3 regions of the Sinorhizobium arboris LMG 14919 genome follow, and region 2 is predicted to be linked to each of the others. Evidence: predicted binding sites of a transcription regulator. Region 2 holds the regulator's gene; each other region holds the start of a gene.
The links. Region 2 encodes LexA, which represses DNA repair genes until DNA is damaged. Its sites were predicted from a motif close to TGTTCNNNNTGTGTTCNG; they were not measured.
Positions count from the first base shown of each region.

Region 1: a site for LexA is predicted at 1,904-1,921, ahead of SINAR_RS0128760 (YifB family Mg chelatase-like AAA ATPase). Genes of this name have one in related genera too.
Region 3: a site for LexA is predicted at 2,254-2,271, ahead of parE (DNA topoisomerase IV subunit B). Genes of this name have one in related genera too.

Region 1 covers NZ_ATYB01000014.1:3,640,613-3,644,933, reverse strand. The annotation lists gene SINAR_RS0128765 (SH3 domain-containing protein) at 1-211, opposite strand, end outside; gene SINAR_RS0128760 (YifB family Mg chelatase-like AAA ATPase) at 238-1,770, opposite strand; gene gshB (glutathione synthase) at 1,951-2,898, opposite strand; gene SINAR_RS0128750 (YraN family protein) at 3,090-3,458, opposite strand; gene rsmI (16S rRNA (cytidine(1402)-2'-O)-methyltransferase) at 3,448-4,321, opposite strand, start outside.
Region 2 covers NZ_ATYB01000014.1:1,450,845-1,455,165, reverse strand. The annotation lists tRNA gene SINAR_RS0118200 (tRNA-Asn) at 262-336, opposite strand; gene SINAR_RS1000000137825 (hypothetical protein) at 478-786, shown strand; gene SINAR_RS0118190 (hypothetical protein) at 838-1,185, opposite strand; tRNA gene SINAR_RS0118185 (tRNA-Cys) at 1,482-1,555, opposite strand; gene lexA (transcriptional repressor LexA) at 1,724-2,440, opposite strand; gene SINAR_RS1000000135520 (hypothetical protein) at 2,618-2,782, opposite strand; tRNA gene SINAR_RS0118170 (tRNA-Ala) at 2,956-3,031, opposite strand; tRNA gene SINAR_RS0118165 (tRNA-Ser) at 3,177-3,266, opposite strand; gene SINAR_RS0118160 (hypothetical protein) at 3,464-3,724, opposite strand.
Region 3 covers NZ_ATYB01000014.1:1,231,391-1,235,711, forward strand. The annotation lists gene SINAR_RS0117125 (GNAT family N-acetyltransferase) at 1-63, shown strand, start outside; gene parE (DNA topoisomerase IV subunit B) at 79-2,139, opposite strand; gene SINAR_RS0117135 (alpha/beta hydrolase) at 2,331-3,266, shown strand; gene SINAR_RS0117140 (FAD-binding oxidoreductase) at 3,319-4,321, shown strand, end outside.

The DNA.
Region 1 (4,321 bases), 2.2 Mb from region 2:
CTGCCGCCGAGTAGTCGCGTATCGCATATGTCCCGTTTCCATCTCGGCCTCCCACGATGCCGCCTGGAACCCAGCCTTCCCTGCGGTCGGGGCCTATCGCCCAAAGCCATTCATGCCCGTCCCAGTTGTCGGCTTTTCCGGACAGGTAAACGGTGTCGCCTGCTTTGACTGCGATCGGATCGGGGTAACTTGCTACATGATCTTTCACCACGACTTTTCTCATCGGAGCCGGGTCCCTCACGCCGCGACCGGCAGCCGCTCTCCCGCGACCCGATAGGAAATCGCTTCGGCGAGATGGATGCGGCCGACGGTCGGCGCCTCATCGAGATCGGCAAGGGTGCGGGCCACTTTCAGGACCCGGTGGTAGCCGCGTGCAGAGAACTTCAACTTTTCCGCCGCATCTCTCAGCAGCTGCAGACCGGCGGCATCCGGCTCGGCGATCTTTTCGATCATCGCCGTCGAAGAGCGGGCATTATTCGTGAGTTCCGAATGGCCGAGGGCGGCGAAGCGTTCCCTCTGCAATTCGCGGGCCCGGGCGACGCGGCGGGCGACGGCGGCGCTCGGCTCGGAGGTGCCGGGGCGGATCAAGTCGGCGGCGCTGACGGCCGGAACGTCGACGCGGATATCGATACGGTCCATCAACGGCCCGGAGATCCGCGCCTGGTAATCGGCCATGCAGCGCGGTCCGCGGGCGCAGCTACGGCCCGGCTCGCCTGCCATGCCGCAGCGGCAGGGATTCATAGCGGCGACGAGCTGGATCGCAGCCGGATAGGTGACCCGATGATTGGCACGCGCAATGATGCACGTGGCCGTTTCAAGCGGCTGACGCAACGCATCGAGCACCTGAGGCGAGAACTCAGGAAACTCGTCGAGAAAGAGCACGCCGTTATGGGCGAGCGACGCCTCTCCCGGCTTTGCGCGGAAGCCGCCGCCGATCAGCGCCGCCATGGTGGCGGAATGGTGCGGCGCGCGGAAGGGCCGGCGGTCCGACAGCTTGCCGCCCGGCAATTGCCCGGCGATCGAATGGATCATCGAGACTTCGAGCAGTTCGGCGGGCGAAAGCAGCGGCAGGATGGACGGGAGCCGCGCCGCAAGCATCGACTTGCCGGAACCGGGCGGGCCGACCATCAGCAGATTATGGTTGCCCGCCGCCGCGACCTCCAGCGCCCGCTTGGCGCTCTCCTGGCCCTTGATGTCGGCAAGATCGGGAAGGCCCTCGGCGGCCGCCCGGACCGCCGGCTCGGGGCGGGAGAGCACCTGGGTGCCGCGGAAATGATTGGCGATCGCGATCAGGCTGCGCGGGGCGAGAATATCGATCTCCGATCCGGCCCAGGCGGCCTCGGGCCCGCTTTCCGCCGGGCAGATCAGCCCCTTGCCGAGCGCGTTGGCGCCGATCGCCGCCGGAAGCGCGCCGGCGACGGCTGCGATCGTGCCGTCGAGATTGAGCTCGCCGATGACGACATAGCCGGACAGCGCGTCAGCCGGAATCGCGCCGAGCGCCGCCATCAGGCCGAGCGCGATGGCGAGATCGAAATGGCTTCCTTCCTTCGGCAGGTCGGCGGGCGCCAGATTGACCGTTACCCGCTTCGCGGGCAACGCCAGCCCCGATGCATGAAGCGCCGCCTGGACGCGCTCGCGGCTTTCGGCGACCGCCTTGTCCGGCAGTCCGACGATCTGCATCCCGACCTTGCCGGGCGCGACCATCACCTGGACGTCGACCGGAACGCCTTCGATGCCCTGAAACGAAACGGTGCTGACGCGCGCGACCATAATGCCCCCTCTGTTCGAGCGGAGCGCGGAAGGTCATCGCCCTCCGCAACCGCTTCAGCACGGCTGCCCACACACGCCGTCACAACCGCATCCGGTTGCAACGACAAATCTTGCACGGAATACGCTTAAATACAAGAACAATAACAGAACAAATGGACGAGGTGGCCGCGCGCCTTGAAGTCAGGCGCGCTTCTTCTCGATCGCGTCCCAGAGAAGGCTTGCGACATCGGCGCCACCGAACTTCTTGACCTCGCGGATGCCGGTCGGCGAAGTCACGTTGATCTCGGTCAGATAGTCGCCGATCACGTCGATGCCGACGAAAAGGAAACCGCGCTCCTTGAGCGCCGGACCGATGCGGGTGCAGATCTCCCGCTCGCGCGCCGTCAGTTCGGTTGCCTCCGCGCGCCCGCCCACATGCATGTTGGAGCGCGAATCGTGCTCGGCCGGAACCCGGTTGATCGCGCCGACCGGCTCGCCGTCGACGAGCAGGATGCGTTTGTCGCCCTTGCGGACCTCCGGCAGATATTCCTGGGCGATGTAGGGCTCGCGGAACATCTGGGCGAACATTTCCAGGAGCGACGAGAAATTTCGGTCGTCGCGTGCGGAGTGGAACACGCCGGCGCCGCCATTGCCGTAAAGCGGCTTCAGTATGATGTCGCCCATTTCCTGGCGGAAGCGGGCAATCTCGTCCACATCGCGGGTGATCAGCGTCTTCGGCATCAGATCCGGAAACTCGGTGACGAAGATCTTCTCGGGCGAGTTCCTGACCCAGGCCGGATCGTTGACGACCAGCGTCTTCGGGTGGAGGCGCTCGAGCAGATGCGTCGAGGTGATATAGGCCATGTCGAAGGGCGGATCCTGGCGAAGCAGGATCACGTCCATGGCCGAAAGATCGATCCGCTCGTCTTCCCCGAGGGTGAAGTGGTCGCCCTTGAGATCGCGCAACTGCATCTGCTGCGCGGTTGCAAAGACCTTGCCGTCCCGGAGCGACAGCCTGTCCGGGGTGTAGTGGAACAGGCGGTAGCCGCGGGCCTGCGCCTCCAGGCTCATCGCGAAGGTCGAATCGCCCGCGATTGATATACCCGACACATGGTCCATCTGGACCCCGACATTGACGATTCCTGCCATCTTCCCGTTCCCGATCTGGATCCTCGATCCGCATAGTTCCTTCGACCGGCGCCGGCCAGAGATCGAATTATACGGCATTCAACGCGATGCTGTGCCCTCGTTGTCGAAACGGGTCGGCACCGCAGAAAAAGCCCGCAAGATGTAGAATGCGCACCCTCGTTAGGCAAGAAGGCTCCTGCCGCTCCCGCTGATCAAAAGGCGTCCGGCAGGTGCCGCGGCCAGCGCCAGGGCATGACGGCAACAATGTCGTAGCGTACCGACAGGCGGTGGAAGTCGCCCTGGCGCGAAAGCCAGATATCGCTTGCCGCCCGGATGCGCCGCTGCGCCGTGTCGGTGACGGCGAAGACCGCCTCGTCCGGGCTCGACCGGGCCTTCACCTCGACGCAGGCGATCAGGTCGCCGCGCCGGGCGATGATGTCGATCTCGCCGAGCGTGGTGCGATAGCGCATGGTGACGATACGATAGCCCTTCAGCATCAGGCAGAGCGCGGCGCGGTATTCGGCAAGATGCCCCCGCCTCAGAGCCTTCAGCTTGCGGGCGTCCGGCCGCTCAGCTTTCATCGCCGCCCTTGAGCCGAAGGAGCCGGTCGTAAAGATGCTTGCGGCCGAGCCCGGTGCGGCGTGCGGCCTCGGTCGCGGCCTTGCCCATCGGCATGTCCCTTGCCAGCGCCTTCAGCAGTGCATCGACGTCCGCTTCCTCCGGCGCAGGCTTCGCTTCCGGCGGACCGATCACCAGGACGATCTCGCCTTTGACGTTCGCGCCTTCGCCGTAGAAGGCCTTGAGTTCGCCGAGCGTGCCGCGGCGGAACTCCTCGAAGGCCTTGGTCAATTCGCGGCAGACGGCCGCCCGCCTGTCTGCGCCGAGGACCTCGGCTGCAGCGGTGACGGTCGCGGCGATACGATGCGGCGACTCGAAGAAGACGAGAGTGGCGGGAACGGCGGCGAATTCCGCGAGCCGGTCGCGCTTCGCCTTGTCCTTCACCGGCAGGAAACCCGCAAAAAGAAAGGCATCGCTCGGAAGGCCGGAGCCGACAAGAGCCGCAAGCGGCGCCGAAGGCCCCGGCACGGGCACGACCCGGTCCCCCGCCTCGACCGCCTGCTGCGCGAGTCGGTAGCCCGGATCGGAGACGAGCGGCGTGCCGGCATCGGAGACCAGTGCCACCGACTTTCCGTCGCCGAGCGCTGCAAGCAGTCGCGGCCCCGCTTCGGCGGCATTGTGCTCGTGATAGGCGGTCGGCCGACTGACGATCCCGTAGCGATCGAGCAGCACCCGCGTCACCCTCGTGTCCTCGCAGGCGAGCACATCGGCTCCGGCAATCGTCTCGAGGGCTCTCAGCGTGATGTCGCCGAGATTGCCGATCGGCGTTGCCACGAGATAAAGGCACGGCTCCAGCGGACGCGCAGGAATATTCGTATCGTGCAGG
Region 2 (4,321 bases):
CGCCGAAACGAAGGATGGGGATCGGCCGATCGAGATCGCGCCGGAGATGGTTCGCCGATTCGCCGCCGACGCCAAGCGCAAGCTACGGACCTTTGACGGCGGTATGCCCGCCACCACGTGCAGAACCTCGCCCAGAGGGTCGAGGTCAGCGAAAGCGAGGTGAAGATTGTGGGATCGGAGCCCAAGCTGTTCGATGCGCTTCCAGCGGCCGGATGTGAGGTGTTAACTCGCAGGCGCGAAGCTTGCAGTTCTGAGCCAAAGTGGCTCCCCGGGCCGGATTCGAACCGGCGACCTATCGATTAACAGTCGAGTGCTCTACCGCTGAGCTACCAGGGAACATCTGCGCCGCAGAAGTGAGGCTGCTAATACAAATGCTTTTCCGATTTGCCAAGTGCTTTTTCAAAAAAAATGACGGGAACCGGTTGCCGCCCTGTGGAGAAGGCACCAAGTGTGGGCCATTGGTACGAAAGAACAACGATGGCGACTGAAGGCAAGAAGAGGCATTTTGGCATAGATCCCAAGACGCGTGAGATCGTGCTCGGCAGCTGGCGGATAAGCTTGCCCAGTTCCCCCGCCTTGCGTGTCCTCATCGGCGTGCTGCTCGTGTGTGGCGGTTTGCTCGGTTTTTTACCGGTGCTGGGCTTCTGGATGGTTCCTCTGGGCCTTCTCGTGCTTTCGCACGATATACCCTCGATCCGTCGCCGGCGCCGCAGGCTGGCCGTATGGTGGGCGCGATGGCGCGGGAAACCGAATTCCCCCGGGCCCAATTCCTCCGACAGGCCGTGATTCGCTCGAATCGCGAAGAGGACCACCTCTCCTGCGGGCGCACTGCATTTTTCAGTCGTCAGAACTACCCGGCTTTCGTCGCCACTTTGGCAGAAGAGCAAATATGACGCAGACGAGTACCAGAGCAGTCGGCCAGAAGTCGGTCGCCTGATCCCAACTCCATTTCCACATTTTGTAACCTTCAAGGTGAGGCGGCTGCAGGTTTGCGCTGATCTCGAAATCACGTTTCTCGCGTCCGTGAAAGTGTCCGGCGGCGAATGCGAGGCCGATGATCAGCGCCAGCCTCCTCGGCGCAACCACCATGAACAGCAGGGCGACGACTGCTGCGATACAGAAGCCCTCGACCACATGGCCGAGCCAATCAAAGTGGCGCTGAATGTAGCCCCAGGGAATATCCATCATGTCGCGCTTCGAGTACCGCCGCTCCCGACGAGCCGGGCTGACAGGGTGCTATAGCACAACCGCCAATCAGGGGGCCACAAAGTCCTCGGGACCTCAGCTCGGCGCTGTCCTTCGCGAATACGGATCCTGCGTTCGTCTGACGAAGGTTATTCGGTCTCGCCTTGTGAATGTCGTCACGCGACGACCAAGCCGCAATGTCAGAGCTGCTGAGGGGCAGCTGAGCGTGACTGAAGGGCTGTTGATGGCAAAGAAAAGAAAATTTCTCGTGCAGCAAAGCCGGATTCGTATGGCTTTGGAGGCCTCGGCCGGAATTGAACCGGCGTACAAGGATTTGCAGTCCTCTGCGTCACCACTCCGCCACGAGGCCTCTACGATTTGGATTTTCAAATCGTGGCGCGGATTTAGAATGATTGATCGGAATCCGCAAGAGGGTTCATTTCGAATAGGGGCTTTTTTATTCTGTTTAACTGTTTGCCTTCCGTTCTACGGATGGCGTGGTCATGATGCTCGAAGGCTCAACACCTTATCTGACGCCCTAGTGGTAGCGCCGGATGAGGCCGACCAGGCGACCTTGGATCTTGACCCGATCAGGACCGAATATGCGTGTTTCGTAAGCCGGATTGGCGGCCTCGAGCGCAATGGAGGCGCCCTTGCGCCGGAATCGCTTCAGGGTGGCTTCCTCATCGTCGATCAGGGCGACGACGATATCTCCTGGGCTGGCGGTGCTTCCATTCCGGATGATCACCGTATCGCCGTCGAGGATACCGGCCTCGATCATCGAATCGCCTTTGATCTCGAGAGCGTAATGCTCGCCATTGCCGATCATTTCGACCGGTACCGAAATATCGTGCATATTGTTCTGGATTGCAGAAATCGGCACGCCGGCAGCAATGCGGCCCATGACCGGAACGGTAACCGATGCGGTCTCGGCCGGCGGCGGCGCCTTCGGTGCGGGGGGCGGCGCTGCGGGCTTGCCGAGGCTGCCTTCGATCACGCTAGGCGAAAAGCCGCGGCGGACCTGCGAAGTGCCGGTATAGGCCTCCGGCAACTTGATGACTTCCAGAGCCCGCGCACGATTCGGTAGCCGGCGAATAAACCCGCGCTCTTCGAGTGCCGTGATCAAACGGTGAATGCCCGACTTGGACGCGAGGTCCAGAGCGTCTTTCATCTCGTCGAAGGACGGCGGGACCCCGGATTCCTTCATTCGTTCATGAATGAACAGAAGCAATTCCTGTTGCTTGCGGGTCAGCATGGCGCGTCACTCCAGAATCGCGAAACAAATCAAGAACAGAACCTATCTGTTCCATATGTGTTCCGCAAGTACCTAAAATTCCGTGAATTTCGCTTGCTGCTCTATGCAAGGGCGCAACGCCGGCATGCCGGGCAAAGATCACCGGTGTCTTCGGAGGCGAGGGCGGACTATGCGGGCCTAGTAGGCAAGGCGCAGCCCGCCCGGCGTAAGAACGTCGAATTCAGGCTCGGGATAGGGCCCGTACCATTGGGTGTAGGTCGTGTTGGTCGAGCCTGTGCTCGCGCATGCCGAAAGGGCGAAAAGGGCAAAGATTACCGCTGCCACCAAAGATTTATCAGGCATGTTTTTCTCCGCTCGCGGGAGTTGCCCAGACCTCGGAGGGGTCAGACCAAAACTTTCTCTCAAATCAGCTTTCTTGGCAAGCGCAGCCGAACCGTCGGGCCGACCGAGACTGGCGCAACCCGGCGGGGTTGCGGCAGTATTACCTATGTCTCCGGGTCGGACAAAGGTCAGGATGGTGGAGCCGAAGGGAGTCGAACCCTCGACCTCCGCAGTGCGATTGCGGCGCTCTCCCAACTGAGCTACGACCCCACTGATCAACGATTGTATATGAGTTTTCGCTCGCCTGCGCCAGCGCATTCCGCTTGCCGACCATATTGTAATGCAAGGATGCGGTTAATAGCTGCAGGCCGCGTGAACTCAAACGGCATGCATCGCGGTGCACTGATTTTCTGAATGGCGGAAGAGGTGGGATTCGAACCCACGGTACGCTTTCACGCACGCCGGTTTTCAAGACCGGTGCCTTAAACCGCTCGGCCACTCTTCCAAGTGATTGAGGAGCTTCGTGAAATTCGTTTCCGAGTTCTCGATAGACCGGCGATCGCTGCCGGTTTGCTGCCCATTCACCAACGGCTGGCTTTTTAGCAGCTTTGATCGCATCGTCAACGTGCTCCGGAGCATTTGCGTGCGTTCCGGGCCTGCCCGACGGGGAGAAATCGGTCGCACGCCGCGCGTCCCTGCTGATCATCGTAAGCGCCGGTTGAGAATTATTCTGAGGCGGGCGCTGGTCCGGTTGCGGCCGGACTGTTCCTCCATCGATCCTTCCGGCGCAAATGGCGGCCAGTCGAAGTCTTCGCCGAGCGCGTCTCTGGCCTGCAGTCCATCGAGGCGATGGAGCAGGGCGACGATCATCTCACGGTCGCTGATGCCGCTGCCAGGCTCCAAATAGGCGAACAGGTCTCTGCGACAGTCCTCTATGAGCACTCTCATCTTGTCGGCATTCATGGACGTCCTCCCGAGGGTGCGCGCCGCACTGGGCCACATACGCCCAGGACACAGACAAGGACAATCGTCTCGGGCGCTGTTCAGTGTCTCGCACTGCGGTCAGCCTTTCTTCGCCTGCGGGGCGTACACCGCGACCTCCCGGTCGCCGCCCGTCGCTCCGGCGGTCCATAATCGTCTCATACATTGCGAGAGCCTTTTGGACGTCGAGCCAGAGCGCAGGAGGCACACCGGGAACGGAGCCCCAGAGTTGCACCGACGGGAAGCTTCGGTCAGCTCTGAGGCGCCACACCCTGCGGCTTACGAGAGTGCCGCCCAGGCGCTTATTGCGATATGTGGCGGCAGCGACACCCGGCAACGGGCTTAGGACCTTTGGCAAGTCCTGTCGGACTATGGTCCAGCGGCACATTTACGTTCCGTAAACCATGACGGGAGATTTTCAGACCCCCTTCGCCTTCCAGTTCGCAATTTCGCCTTGTTGTTGTCATGATTGTTCGACTGTTTCGTTTCGGGACGGCGAAATTCTGGCGGGGAACTACTGCACGATTGCGCAAAATCTCTGCGCGTCCGGTCGGAAGCGTGAGCGCTATTGGAGCGGAT
Region 3 (4,321 bases), 220 kb from region 2:
GGCAGCTATCGGCCGGATCCGCTGAGCCTGTTCATGGAAAAACCGGTCGGGCAGGAGGCATAAGGTCGATCGCGGGACTCAGATATCCAGGTTGTCCGCGAAGACGGCGCGCTCCTGGATGAAACGGAAGCGGGCATCGGCTTTCGTTCCCATCAGACTGTCGACGGCGTCGCGGGTGCCCTCGAAGTCGACATCATCGATTTCGACCTTGAGGAGCGTCCGCTTGGCCGGATCCATCGTGGTCTCCTTGAGCTGCGCGGGCAGCATCTCGCCGAGGCCCTTGAAACGCCCGAGTTCGACTTTGCCACGACCATTGAACTCGGTCCGCATCAGCTCATCGCGATGTGCGTCGTCGCGGGCGTAAAGCGTCTTTGAACCCTGGCTCAGCCGGTAAAGCGGCGGCACGGCGAGATAGAGATGGCCGCCGCGGATGAGCTCCGGCATTTCCTGGTAGAAGAAGGTGATCAGAAGGGAGGCGATGTGCGCGCCGTCGACGTCGGCGTCGGTCATGATGATGATGCGCTCGTAGCGCAGGTCCTCTTCCCGATACTTCGATCGGGTGCCGCAGCCGAGCGCCTGGACGAGGTCGCCGATCTGCTGATTGGCGCCGAGCTTCTCGCGGCCGGCGCTGGCGACGTTGAGGATCTTGCCGCGCAGCGGCAGGATCGCCTGATTGGCGCGGTTGCGCGCCTGTTTGGCCGAACCGCCGGCCGAATCGCCCTCGACGATGAAGAGTTCGGCGCCTTCCGCCGTATTCTGGGCGCAATCCGCGAGCTTGCCCGGCAGGCGCAGCTTGCGTACCGCCGTCTTGCGGCTGACTTCCTTTTCCTTGCGCCGGCGTACCCGCTCCTCGGCCCGCTCCACCACCCAGTCGAGAAGCTTGGCCGCTTCCCCCGGATTGTCGGCGAGGTAGTGGTCGAAGGGATCGCGCAGCGCGTTTTCGACGATGCGCTGCGCCTCCACCGTTGCAAGCTTGTCCTTCGTCTGGCCGACGAATTCCGGCTCGCGAATGAAGACGGAGAGCATTCCGGCAGCCGATATCATCACATCGTCCGTGGTGACGATCGCAGCGCGCTTGTTCTGTGTGAGCTCGGCGTAGTTCTTGAGCCCCTTCGTCAGCGCGATGCGCAGACCCGCCTCGTGCGTCCCTCCTTCGGGCGTCGGAATGGTATTGCAGTAGGAGTGGATCTGCTGATCGCCGCCATACCAAGTGACGGCCCATTCGAGCGAGCCGTGGCCGCCGGCCTTTTCCGACTTGCCCGCAAATATCTCGCGGGTGACCGTGAATTCCTTGCCGAGCGTGGCGGCGAGATAGTCCTTGAGGCCGCCGGGGAAATGGAACACGGCCCTGTCGGGGATCTCCGAACCTTCCGGCAGCAGCGACGGATCGCATGACCAGCGGATCTCGACGCCGCCGAAGAGATAGGCCTTGGAGCGGGCCATACGGAAAAGCCGCGCGGGCTCGAAGCGGGCATGCGGTCCGAAGATCTGCGGGTCGGGGTGGAAACGGACCCTGGTGCCGCGCCGATTGTGCACGTCGCCCAGGTCCTCGAGGCCACCTTGCGCAACGCCTCGGGAGAAGCGCTGGCGATAGAGCCGGCGGTTGCGTGCGACCTCGACTTCGAGGTCGTCCGACAATGCGTTGACGACGGAAACGCCGACGCCGTGCAGGCCGCCGGAGGTCTCATAGGCCTTGCCGTCAAACTTGCCGCCGGCATGCAGCACCGTCATCACTACTTCGAGCGTGGACTTGTTGGGAAATTTCGGATGGTTCTCGACAGGGATGCCGCGGCCGTTGTCGGTCACCGTCAGATAGCCATCGGCGTCCAGGTTCACATCGATGAAGTTGGCGTGTCCCGCGACCGCTTCGTCCATCGAGTTGTCGATCACTTCGGCGAAAAGATGGTGCAGGGCCTTTTCGTCCGTCCCGCCGATATACATGCCCGGACGGCGTCGGACGGGCTCGAGACCTTCCAGCACCTCGATCGCCGAAGCGTCGTAGTCGCTGCCGTCGCTCGTCTTGGGGGCAGGGCGCGGCGCCTCGGCACCGGGGGTCGCGGGCTTGCGTGCCGCGACGCCGGCGTCCGCCGGCTTCGGCTGTTGGGGCATAGCGGAAAAAAGGTCGCTGCTGTCGTCCATGAAGCGTCAGATCATTCCTGTCTAAGTATCGGCTAGGCCATAGCAAGACTGCGGCACGGCCGCCATCCTTTGTCGCGCGAATCACCGCAATTCTGCCAGAGTCTCGCCCGAAGAGCGAACAAAAGGCGAATTTCGATGCCCCTGAGGGAGAAATACCCTTTAATGAGGCAGATTTGCCGCGCCACTGTTGCTTGGCTGGGCCGCCGGTGGCAAGGCATGCGCCGAACGAGGGAGCCGATCGGGTGTCCATGTCCACAATTCATTTCTCCATACGGCGTCTGATCGGCGCGCTCCTTTTCGCGAGCCTGGCGGCTCCCACGAGCGCCGAACCCCTCAAGCCCTTCAAGGACGGGCTGTTCGGCTACCGCAAAGTGCTGCAGGCGGCGGACGGCGGCGATTTCCGCGTTGTGGATTATCAGGAGCTGCGCGACATCAACGGGCGCGACCAGATACCCGAGAGGCGGGTCAAGCGCGCTTACGTGTCGCTCGGCGTCAAGAGCGTGCAGGTGAACGAGACGCTCGACCTCGGCGGAAGCAGACTTGAGGTCACCCGCGTCGGCCCCGACCGCGGCGCCGCATTCACCGTTATCTTCATCCATGGACGCGGCGGTGACCGTCGCCTCGGCGCCAATGATTTCTCCTTCGGCGGCAATTTCAACCGGCTCAAGAATCTTGCTGTCGCCAATGGTGGCACCTATTACGCCCCGAGCATCAGGTCCTTCGACGGCGCGGGGGTCGCGGATGTTTCGGCGCTGATCCGTTTCGCCGCGCAGCGTTCCGGCGGCCGGCCGGTGGTCCTTTCCTGTGCCTCCATGGGAAGTTTCATCTGCTGGGGCATCGCCCGCCAAGAGGCTGCCGTAGCCTTCCTCGGCGGTTTGATGGTCATGGGCGGTCCGGCCGATCCCGACTTTCGCAAGAGTGCCGCCTACGGCGCGCGGCTGCCGATATTCTTAAGCCACGGTAGTCGCGACAGCGTCTATGCGGCCGAGTCCCACATTGCGTTCTATCGCAGTCTCAGATCGAAGGACTATCCTGCCCGTTTCGTTCTGTTCGAAACGGGCTCACATGGCACTCCGATCAGGATGACGGACTGGCGAGAGGCGCTGAACTGGATCCTCGACCGCTAGGCCAAGGTGATCGTAATCTAACGGCGATCGGTTGCGAGGTTTGACTGCGATCATGAGAATGGACGATTTCGAGAACGCGGGGCGGTTCGGAAACCCGCCCCGGCCGGCCGTTTCTCCCGATGACTACGAGGACGGGACCGGTTCGGCGCCCCCCATGGCCTTTCTTCCCGTCGGCAATCGCCTGAGCGATGGCGACGTTTGCCGCAACGAACTCGGGATGCTTATCGAAAGCGGGAAGCATAACCGCATCCAGTCTTTCGATCCGGGAAGCGGAATCATCCGATGTGAGGCCGGCGTTGTGCTTGCCGACCTGCTCGCGCGCGCCGTCCCGCACCGCTTCTTTCTTCCCGTGACGCCGGCGACAGGCGCCGTCACCGTCGGCGGCGCTGTGGCCAACGACGTCCATGGCGGCAATCATCATGCGCGCGGCTCCTTCGGCAATCACGTCCGGCGACTGACATTGCTGCGTTCGACGGGCGAACGCCTGGTCTGCTCGCCCAAGGAGAATGCGGAGCTCTTCGCCGCGACGATTGGCGGTCTGGGACTGACCGGACTGATCCTCGATGTCGAGCTCGGGCTGATGAAGGTGCCGTCGCCGCATGTTCAGCGGCACGTGCTTCGCTTCGACAGCCTCGATCGATATTTCGCGCTCGCCCAACAGGCCGGCGAGGAGCACGAATATTCCGTAGCCTGGCTCGACCAGCTTGCGACGGGGCGACGCACGGGGAGGGGCGTGCTGTTCGCCGCGGACCACGCCGACGGCGCGTGCGAATATCCGGACATCCCGAAGGGGCCGAAGCTCGCCGTACCTTTTTCGCCGCCTTTCGGTCTGTTCAACAGCCTGACGCTGAAAATGCTGAACGAATACCGATTTCGAAAGCACGGCCGCGGCGAGGCCGTATCGACGGAAAAGTGGACCTCCTACTTTCATCCTCTCGACGCGGTGAGCGGTTGGCGCAGGCTCTACGGGCGGCGTGGCCCCTGCCAGCATCAAAGCGTCTATCCCGTTGCCTCGGCACCGGAGACCACGGCGCGGCTGCTCGAGGCAGCCCGCC